DNA from 4 places in the Kitasatospora sp. NBC_01250 genome. Region 1 is predicted to be linked to each of the others. Evidence: riboswitches for the same ligand, from Rfam matches in the RefSeq annotation. Region 1 holds a riboswitch; each other region holds the start of a gene.
What was found. Region 1 has a riboswitch for cobalamin ahead of OG500_RS02860 (CbtB domain-containing protein). Riboswitches for the same ligand answer to the same signal wherever they lie in the genome.

Region 1 (2,193 bases):
CCTACCGCGAGCGTATCGAGGCCGAGGTGCGCGAGGTGATCGCCTACCAGGAGAAGGCGGGCCTGGACGTGCTGGTGCACGGCGAGCCCGAACGCAACGACATGGTGCAGTACTTCGCCGAGCAGCTCACCGGCTACCTGGCCACCCGGCACGGCTGGGTGCAGTCCTACGGCACCCGCTACGTGCGCCCGCCGGTGCTGGCCGGCGACATCTCCCGCCCGCACCCGATGACCACCGACTGGTTCGGCTACGCGCAGAGCCTGACGGACCGTCCGGTCAAGGGCATGCTCACCGGCCCGGTCACCATGCTCGCCTGGTCCTTCGTCCGCGACGACCAGCCGCTCGCGGACACCGCGTTCCAGGTGGCACTCGCCCTGCGCGACGAGGTGCGCGACCTGGAGGCCGCCGGTGCGGCCGTGGTCCAGGTCGACGAGCCGGCGCTGCGCGAGAAGCTGCCGCTGCGCGCCGCCGACCGCCCCGCCTACCTGGACTGGGCCACGGCCGCGTTCCGGCTCGCGACCTCCGGGGTGCGGGCCGACACCCAGATCCACACCCACATGTGCTACGCCGAGTTCGGCGCGATCATGACGGCCATCGACGAGCTGGACGCCGACGTCATCTCGCTGGAGGCGGCCCGCTCGCACATGGAGGTGGCCGGAGAGCTGGCCGGGGCCGGCTACCCGCGCGAGGTCGGCCCGGGCGTGTGGGACATCCACTCGCCTCGGGTGCCGAGCACCGAGGAGGCCGTCGAGCTGCTGCGCGCCGGGCTCGCGGCGATCCCCGCCGAGCGGCTCTGGGTCAACCCCGACTGCGGCCTGAAGACCCGCGGTTGGCCCGAGACCCGGGCCTCGCTGGAGAGCCTGGTCGGCGCCGCCCGCCGCCTGCGGGAGGAACTCGCCGGCTGAGGTGCCGGCGTGGGATGAGAGGGGTGGGCGCAGACCACCTGCTGCGCCCACCCCGGTGGCCGACGCCGGCCACGTGACCTTGCCCGCATTGTGCCCCGGGAGCATCGGCGGCCATTGACGGCCCCTTTCCCGGGCCTTTACCCTACGGTGAGTAGTGATGGCGTAAGGAAGCTGGTGGAACTCCAGCACGGTCGCGCCACTGTGAGCGAGGCGCCTGCGGGCGGCTCGTGAGTCAGATACGACGCCATCACGGTCTGCCCCATCGAAGAGCGGGACGCACGATCCCCTGAAGGAGGCTCAACTGTGAGCACCAGTCTGCCCGGGCCCACCGCCCTGCCCGTCCCGGTCGTCGTTCCTGCGGCCAGGGCCGCCGCCTGGCTCGTCGTCAGCGCGCTGATCGCGCTGGCCGTCTACTACTTCATCGGCGTCGACCAGGGCGCCTACTCCGTGTTCGGCAAGGACATGCACATCCACGAGTTCGTGCACGACTCCCGCCATTTCCTCGGCTTCCCCTGTCACTGACCACCGGAAGCAGCGAACAACCCGACATGGAAAAAAGACTCGTCCTGCGCGGCGTCATCGCCGGCGCAGTGGCCGGCCTGCTCGCGTTCGTCTTCGCCCGGATCTTCGCCGAGCCGCAGATCCGGACGGCGATCGACTACGAGAGCGGGCGCGACGCCGCCCAAGGGGCCCTCGACAAGGCTGCCGGACTGCCCATGGACATGGGCGGCCCGGACATCTTCAGCCGCACCGTTCAGGCCAACATCGGCATCGGTGTCGGCATGATCCTCTTCGGCGCGGCGATGGGCGCGCTCTTCGCCGTCGCCTACGCCATCTGTCTGGGACGCACCGGCCGGCTCCGGCCGCGCCCGCTCGCGATGCTGGTGGCGCTGGGCGGATTCCTCGGCATCTACTTCGTGCCGTTCATCAAGTACCCGGCCAACCCGCCCTCGATCGGTCACCCCGACACCATCCGTGACCGCGGCAACCTCTACCTGGCGATGGTGGCCTGCTCGGTGCTCTTCCTGGTGCTCGCGGTCGTTCTCGGCAAGCGCCTCCAGGCCCGGTTCGGCAACTGGAACGCCACCCTGCTGGCGGCCGGCGCCTACGTCGTGGTGATCGGCACGATCATGGCCGTCCTCCCGTCGCTCGGCGAACTGGCCGACAATGTGCAGGAGTTCGGTCACCATGCGACCGAGACCCCGCTGCCGCTGACCGACCCGCAGGGCGCCATCGTCTACCCGGGCTTCCCGGCGGACACCCTCTTCGACTTCCGCTTCCTGTCCGT
Region 2 (2,193 bases), 1.9 Mb from region 1:
AGCGACAGGACGGCCGCCACCGTCCACCGCGGGCCCGGCCGTTGACGCCCTGGCCGTTGACGTTCTGGCCGCCGGCGCTCCGCCCGTCGGCGCTCCGGCCGCTGGAGATGGCGCCGCCGCATCGTTCCTCCCGCCCGGCCCCCGCCTGGCTCCTCGGTCACCCGAGTCACCCGGGGCCGTCCGATCGACCGTACACCCGAGTCGGTGGACGGCGGCGGCGGGACGGGCCGTGAGGCTCAGTCAGCGGCCGGGGCCCCGGCCCAGCGCTTCTCCACCCCCGCGAACTTCCAGTACCCCAGCGCGCAGGCCCAGACCACCACGAACAGGCCGACGATCACGTAGCCGACGTTGTTGAGGTCGATCCCGGAGATCCAGCCGCTGACCGGGTCGGTGAGGTCCAGCTTGTCGTGCAGCACGCCGACCAGCTCGATGGTGCCGATGAAGAAGGCCACCGCGATCGAGAGCCCGGTGATGGTGAGGTTGTAGTACACCTTGCGGACCGGGTTGGAGAACGCCCAGTGGTAGGCGAAGTTCATGAAGGTGCCGTCGAGCGTGTCGAACAGGCTCATGCCCGAGGCGAAGAGCAGCGGCAGCAGCAGGATCGCGTACCAGGGCAGCCCCGCGGCGGCGCCGGAGCCGGCCATCACCATCAGCGTCACCTCGGTGGCGGTGTCGAAGCCGAGGCCGAAGAGCACACCGATCGGGTACATCTGCCAGGGGCGGGTGATGGAGTTGGTCAGCCGGCCCAGGATCCGGTTCATGAACCCGCGGTTGGCCAGGTGCTTCTCCAGCTCGTGCTCGTCGAACTGGCCGGCCCGCATCGCCTTGAAGACCCGGTGGATGCCGAAGAGCGCGACCAGGTTGAGGGCGGCGATCAGGTAGAGGAAGCCGCCGGAGACGCTGGTGCCGATGACGCCCAGCGTCAGCCGGGCGTTGGACTTGTCGTCCACCAGGGTGCCCGCGATCTTGGCACCCGTCGCGATCAGCGCGGCCAGCCCCATCACGATGGTGGAGTGGCCGATGGCGAACCAGAAGCCGACCGAGACCGGCCGCTGACCGTCGGCCATCAGCTTGCGGGTGGTGTTGTCGATGGCGGCGATGTGGTCGGCGTCGAAGGCGTGCCGCATGCCGAGGGTGTAGGCGGTGATGCCCAGACCGAGGCCGAAGACCTTGCCGCCGATCTCGTAGTGGTGCGGGGTGACCATGCCCAGCAGGACGGCGAAGCCCACCACGTGCATGGCCACGATGACCGTCAGCAGTCCGGCGGTGCGGATCGTGTCGGCGCGCTGCCAGCGCGGGGGAGTGCCGGCCGCCGGGGCTGTCGCGGCCGGGGCGGGTATGACGGGGTTTTCGGGCAGACTCATGGCAGGGAACGCCTCTCCAGCACCTCGTGGACAGTTCTCGTAAGGTGCCGTGGCCGGTCTCCTGGCTGACGGGTCGAACGTGTCCGCGGCTCGCCTTCCCGGGCGCCTTGCGGCACCCGGTGGCGGCCCGTCGTGGACGGGCGCGACGCGGACACTTCCCGATCACAGTGGCGAGGGCCGCTCCGGTCTGGGACCCCTGTTGAGGGTCCGTCACCGGTCTTCCCGAACACCACGGCGATCAACACCGTAGGTGCTGGATCGTCATGTCGACAAGCCCGGCCGACTGCGACGCACCTCACCCGGTGAGCTGCGGCTCCCGTGCCGTCGGGGTCAGCCGCGCGAACTCCAGCGGGGCCGAGGGGTCGATCGAGAGGTCCGCGGGGGCGGGTTCGGCCCCGGCCCGCACCAGCAGGTCGCCGACGGCGGCGACCATCGCGCCGTTGTCGGTGCACAGGCCCACCGGCGGTACCCGCAGCGCGATGCCCGCCGCCGCGCAGCGCCGTTCGGCCAGCGCACGGACCCGCGAGTTGGCGGCCACCCCGCCGACCAGCACCAGGGTGCCGATCGCGTGGTCGCGGCAGGCACGCACCGCCTTGCGGGTCAGCGTGTCGGCGATCGCCTCCTGCAGCGCGGCGGCGGCGTCGGCGACCCGCGGCTCGGCCCCGCCCGCCCGCTGCGCCTCCACCCAGCGGGCGGCGGCGGTCTTGAGACCGGAGAAGGAGAAGGCGTAGGGCGGGTCGGCCCGCCCGCTGAGCGGGCGCGGGAAGCGGACGGCGGACCGGTCGCCCGCCTTGGCCGCGCGGTCGATCGCCGGGCCGCCCGGGTAGGG
Region 3 (2,193 bases), 2.5 Mb from region 1:
GTCCCCAGCGCCAGCAGCCCGACCCGGCGCGAGAGCCGGCAGGCCCGCTCGATGTCCGCCACCGCGACCGGGCGCAGTTCGGCGCCGAGCACCGGCCGGTGCTCCACCTTGGCGCCGTAGTGCAGCGTGCCGCCCAGGCGTACGCCCAGCGCGCCCGCGAAGGCCGATTCGGCCTGCCCGGCGTTCGGGCTCGGGTGCGCGCCGCCGTCGCGCCGCCAGACGCGCCAGGCGGTGTCCCGGCGCTCCGCCGCGGCCACCGTGAGCAGCGCGGTCAGCCGGGCGCCGGGCCAGCCGGCCACGTCGTCCAGCCGGGCCGCGGCCCAGCCGAACCGGCGGTAGCGCGCCGACTTGTGACCCACCATCGCGTCCAGCGTGTTGACGGCCCGGAACGCGAGCAGCCCGGGGGCGCCCGCGACCGCGCCCCAGACCAGGGCGTTGACCACGGCGTCGGCGGTGTTCTCGGCCACCGACTCGACCACGGCGCGGGCCAGCTGCTGCTCGTCCAGCGCGCTCGGGTCGCGCCCGCACAGGTGCGGCAGGCGCCGGCGGGCGGCTGCCAGATCGCCGGCGGTCAGCGCGGTGCCGACGGTACGGGCCTCGCGGGCGAGCGAACTGCCGCCGAGCACGGTCCAGGTGGCGGCGGCGGTCAGCGCGGCGGCGCCCGCCCGGTGCCGGCCGGCCAGCTGCTGCACGCCCGCCGCGCCCGCCGCCACCGCGGTGACGCAGAGCGCGGTGTGCAGCGCCCCCGCCCCGCGGTGGTCGCGCCAGAGCGCGCGTTCCAGCCGTCCGGCCGCCCGGCCGAAGGCGGCCACCGGGTGGCCGCGGCGCGGGTCGCCGAACCGGGCGTCGGCGGCGTAGCCGGCCAGGGCGCCGAGGGCGTACGGCAGCGCGCGGTGGGAAACCCCCGCCATCTGTTGCGTGTCCTCACTCAGGGTCCGCGCCCTGGATCGACGAAACGGGGGCGAGAGTCTCCTGGCTCCCGGGTGGTGACGCACCCCCGGGCCTTCCAACGGCCCTGTGGCGGACCGCCGTGACCGTTCGTCGGGCGTGCTCCCCGGTGACAGTGGCGGGACCGCGCCGGATTCGCACCGGCTTCCTCTCCATGCCTCCGATTGGCCCAAGGATCCCATCACGCGCGCGAAGCGGGAGTCAACCAGGTCACCGGCCGAGTCGGTCACACCACCGGGGCGCCCGGGCCGGTACCGGACCAGCGGCGGGGGCGCCGGCCTCGCGCCGCAGCCGCTGGCCGATCGTCCAACGGCGGTCGGCGGGCCGCCGACCGGCTTCGTGCGTTCCGCGGGTGGGGGCGCCGCGACCCCGACTCTAGCGTCGGCCCATGCGAAGAAGCAGGCCACCGGCCCCCACCCCGGTCCCGTTCTCCCCGCGGGCCGCCCGCGCCCACCGGGAGAGCCTCGGCCTGACGCCCGAACAGGTGGTGCGCGCGATGTCCGCGCACGGCGTGCGCCTGCTCGCGCCCCACCTGACCGCCTGGGAGAGCGGCGAGCTGCGCCCCACCGAGCGGGAGTTCATCGCGCTGGCCCGGGCCCTGTGGTGCCCGGCGGCCGAGCTGATGGGCGCACCGCCCGCCTCGCTGCGCGACTTCCGGGTGGCCCGGGAGCTGACCGCGGAGCAGGCCGCGGCCCGGATCGGGATGGGCCCGGACGCCTACCTCGGCGCCGAGCGCACCGGGCGCTGGAGCGGAACCCCGGAGCAGAGCGCCGCGCTGGTCGAGGTGCTCGGCCTGACCCTGCGGGACCTGGTGCTGCGGGTGTGCGGCGCGGGCGAGGCGCTCGACCAGCGGCTGCGGAGTTGCGTCGAGGGGCGCTGGCAGGCCCAGCTGCCGGCGGTGGCGGCGCTGGTGCCGGTGCCGCGGCCGAGCCTGGCCGCGGTGCTGGCCGCGCTCCCGGGCGAGTACCAGGTGGCCTCGCACTGGGGCGCCGGCTCCTGGGGCACCCCGGCGCCCGCCGCAAAGGGCCCGCGGTCCGCGGAGCCGGCGGTGCCGCGGCTCGACCGCTTCTGGGCGCTGCTGGCCCGCCAGGACACCGGCGGGATCCCGGTCTGACCTGCCGCCGGGGTGCTCCGCGGCTCAGAAGAGCGCGTAGCCCAGCCACCCCGCCAGCAGGCCCGCCGCCAGCAGCACCGTGCCGAGCCCGTAGGCCCGCCCCCGCTTGTCCGAGTGGCGGGCCAGCAGGA
Region 4 (2,193 bases), 5.1 Mb from region 1:
AGCGCCCAGATCGCCTGGAACAGGACCGGGCTCACCGACCTCAGGAACTACCCGGACACGCTCTTCCTGTCCTGGCACGTCGGGCTCGCGGTGCTGGCCGTGGGTCTGCTGGGGCTGCTGGCGGCCCGTCGGCACGCCGCCCTGCTCGCGGCCTGGGCGCTGCTGCCGCCGCTGGTGACCTTCGCCACCGCAAGCTGGCTGCACCTCTTCCTCAACCGCTACCTGCTCTTCACCCTGCCAGCCTGGGCGCTGCTGGCCGCCGCCGCGGTCTGCCGCATCGCCGGGCCGCTCACCCGCGAGGCCCGCCCCGCACTGCCGCGCCGGCTGCTCAGCTGGGTGCTGGTCGCCGCCGCGGTCGCCGGACTCGGCTGGACGGCCTGGCCCGGGATCCGGGCGACCCATCAGGACCTTGCGGGCGAGCCGGACTACGACCAGCTCACCCGGATCATGCTGCACGACCAGCAGCCCGGCGACGGCATCGTCTACAGCGGGATCCTGCAGGAGCGGATGTCGATGGCCTACGAGCTGCGCGACGTCAGGACCGCCCCGAAGGATATCCTGCTGCAGAAGTCGGCCGCCGTCACCGGCCTCTACTCGGCCCAGGAGTGCGACGACCCGGACGCCTGCGCAGCCAACACCAACCGGATCTGGCTGGTGTCCACCGGCACCGGAGCCGACCCGCTGGCCGCGCTCCCGCCGCAGACCGCCGAGGTGCTCCGCAGCCAGTTCCAGGCCACCCGGACCGACGCCCTCCCCTGGGTCAAGCTGGTCCTGCTGAGCCGGGTCCACCCCTCCCGCCGGGCCTCGGTGGCGGACGACCTCGGCGACCACAACGTGCAGATGGCGCCTGGCACCAGCTGACATTGCGGCCATCTGGTGTCGGTTTCACCACTCCACGCGACACTACATATGGGGTTGCTCGAAGCGGCTACCACTACATGTATGCTCACTCTCGCTGTCGACGCAGGGGAATCCGGTGGAAGTCCGGGACTGCCCCGCAACGGTGAGCGGCTGCGCCCACGGGTGCCCGCGAGTCCGGTTACCTGCCGACGGTGTGCCACCGGGCTTCCCCGCAGACGCCTTCATGCACAGCTGTACCGTCCGGCCTCGCGGGCAGGCCAGGGTGGATGACGCGCGCCGGAAAGTTTCGGCGTGCTGTTCTGCCCTGCCGCGCGCGCGGGCCACGGACTCCGCCAGTCCGCCGCCGCCACAGGAGAGAGCGCCTTGACCGTCGTTGACTCAGTTACCCTGCCCTCACAGGGTTCTTCCCCCAGCCTCCGGCCTGGCGGTGCCTCCAACGACGCCCAGACCGACCCCGGGGCCGCGCTGCTTCGGCTGCTCACCGACCGAAGCACCGACCTCCCCCAGGTGGACCCCGGCCACGTCGCCGCCGCCGCGCTGCGCGGCCGTCACGCCGGTTCGGACTTCGCCGAACTGCGCGGGCTGGCCGTGGACGCCGCAGCCTCGATGATCGCCGAGGACCCCCAGTACTCGAAGCTGGCCGCCCGCCTGCTCGCCCAGGAGATCGCCGACGAGGCGATCGGCCAGGGCGCCCTGTCCTTCGCCGCCTCGATCGCGGTGGGCCACACCGAGGGCCTGATCGGCGACAGCACCGCCGCCTTCGTGGCCAAGCACGCCGAGGCCCTGGACGCGCTGATCGACACCCGCGGCGACGACCGGTTCGAGTACTTCGGCCTGCGCACCGTGCAGTCCCGCTACCTGCTGCGCCACCCGATCACCCGCAAGGTGATCGAGACCCCGCAGCACTTCCTGCTCCGCGTCGCCTGCGGCCTGGCGGTCGGCGACGACGAGCAGTCGGTGCGCGAGGTGGCCGAGCTCTACGCCCTGATGAGCGCGCTCTCCTACCTGCCCTCCTCGCCCACCCTGTTCAACTCCGGCACCCGGCACCCGCAGATGTCCAGCTGCTACCTGCTGGACTCGCCGCTGGACAACCTGGACTCGATCTACTCCCGGTACGCCCAGATCGCCCGGCTGTCCAAGCACGCCGGCGGCATCGGCCTGTCCTACTCCCGGATCCGCTCGCGCGGCAGCCTGATCCGCGGCACCAACGGCAAGTCCAACGGCATCGTGCCGTTCCTGCGCACCCTGGACTCCTCGGTCGCCGCCGTCAACCAGGGCGGCCGTCGCAAGGGCGCGGCCTGCGTGTACCTGGAGACCTGGCACGCGGACATC

Region 2: linked by a shared signal. The riboswitch ahead of OG500_RS10425 (HoxN/HupN/NixA family nickel/cobalt transporter) and the one ahead of OG500_RS02860 (CbtB domain-containing protein) in region 1 are both predicted to bind cobalamin.
Region 3: linked by a shared signal. The riboswitch ahead of OG500_RS12235 (cobalamin biosynthesis protein) and the one ahead of OG500_RS02860 (CbtB domain-containing protein) in region 1 are both predicted to bind cobalamin.
Region 4: linked by a shared signal. The riboswitch ahead of OG500_RS23930 (ribonucleoside-diphosphate reductase subunit alpha) and the one ahead of OG500_RS02860 (CbtB domain-containing protein) in region 1 are both predicted to bind cobalamin.

Annotation. Positions count from the first base shown of each region.
Region 1 covers NZ_CP108476.1:594,667-596,859, reverse strand. The annotation lists gene metE (5-methyltetrahydropteroyltriglutamate--homocysteine S-methyltransferase) at 1-905, shown strand, start outside; cobalamin riboswitch at 1,047-1,168, shown strand; gene OG500_RS02860 (CbtB domain-containing protein) at 1,209-1,427, shown strand; gene OG500_RS02855 (CbtA family protein) at 1,454-2,193, shown strand, end outside.
Region 2 covers NZ_CP108476.1:2,518,446-2,520,638, reverse strand. The annotation lists gene OG500_RS10425 (HoxN/HupN/NixA family nickel/cobalt transporter) at 237-1,364, opposite strand; cobalamin riboswitch at 1,399-1,613, opposite strand; gene tsaD (tRNA (adenosine(37)-N6)-threonylcarbamoyltransferase complex transferase subunit TsaD) at 1,660-2,193, opposite strand, start outside.
Region 3 covers NZ_CP108476.1:3,044,822-3,047,014, reverse strand. The annotation lists gene OG500_RS12235 (cobalamin biosynthesis protein) at 1-911, opposite strand, end outside; cobalamin riboswitch at 944-1,125, opposite strand; gene OG500_RS12230 (XRE family transcriptional regulator) at 1,337-2,062, shown strand; gene OG500_RS12225 (hypothetical protein) at 2,087-2,193, opposite strand, start outside.
Region 4 covers NZ_CP108476.1:5,663,905-5,666,097, reverse strand. The annotation lists gene OG500_RS23935 (glycosyltransferase family 39 protein) at 1-861, shown strand, start outside; cobalamin riboswitch at 937-1,065, shown strand; gene OG500_RS23930 (ribonucleoside-diphosphate reductase subunit alpha) at 1,327-2,193, shown strand, end outside.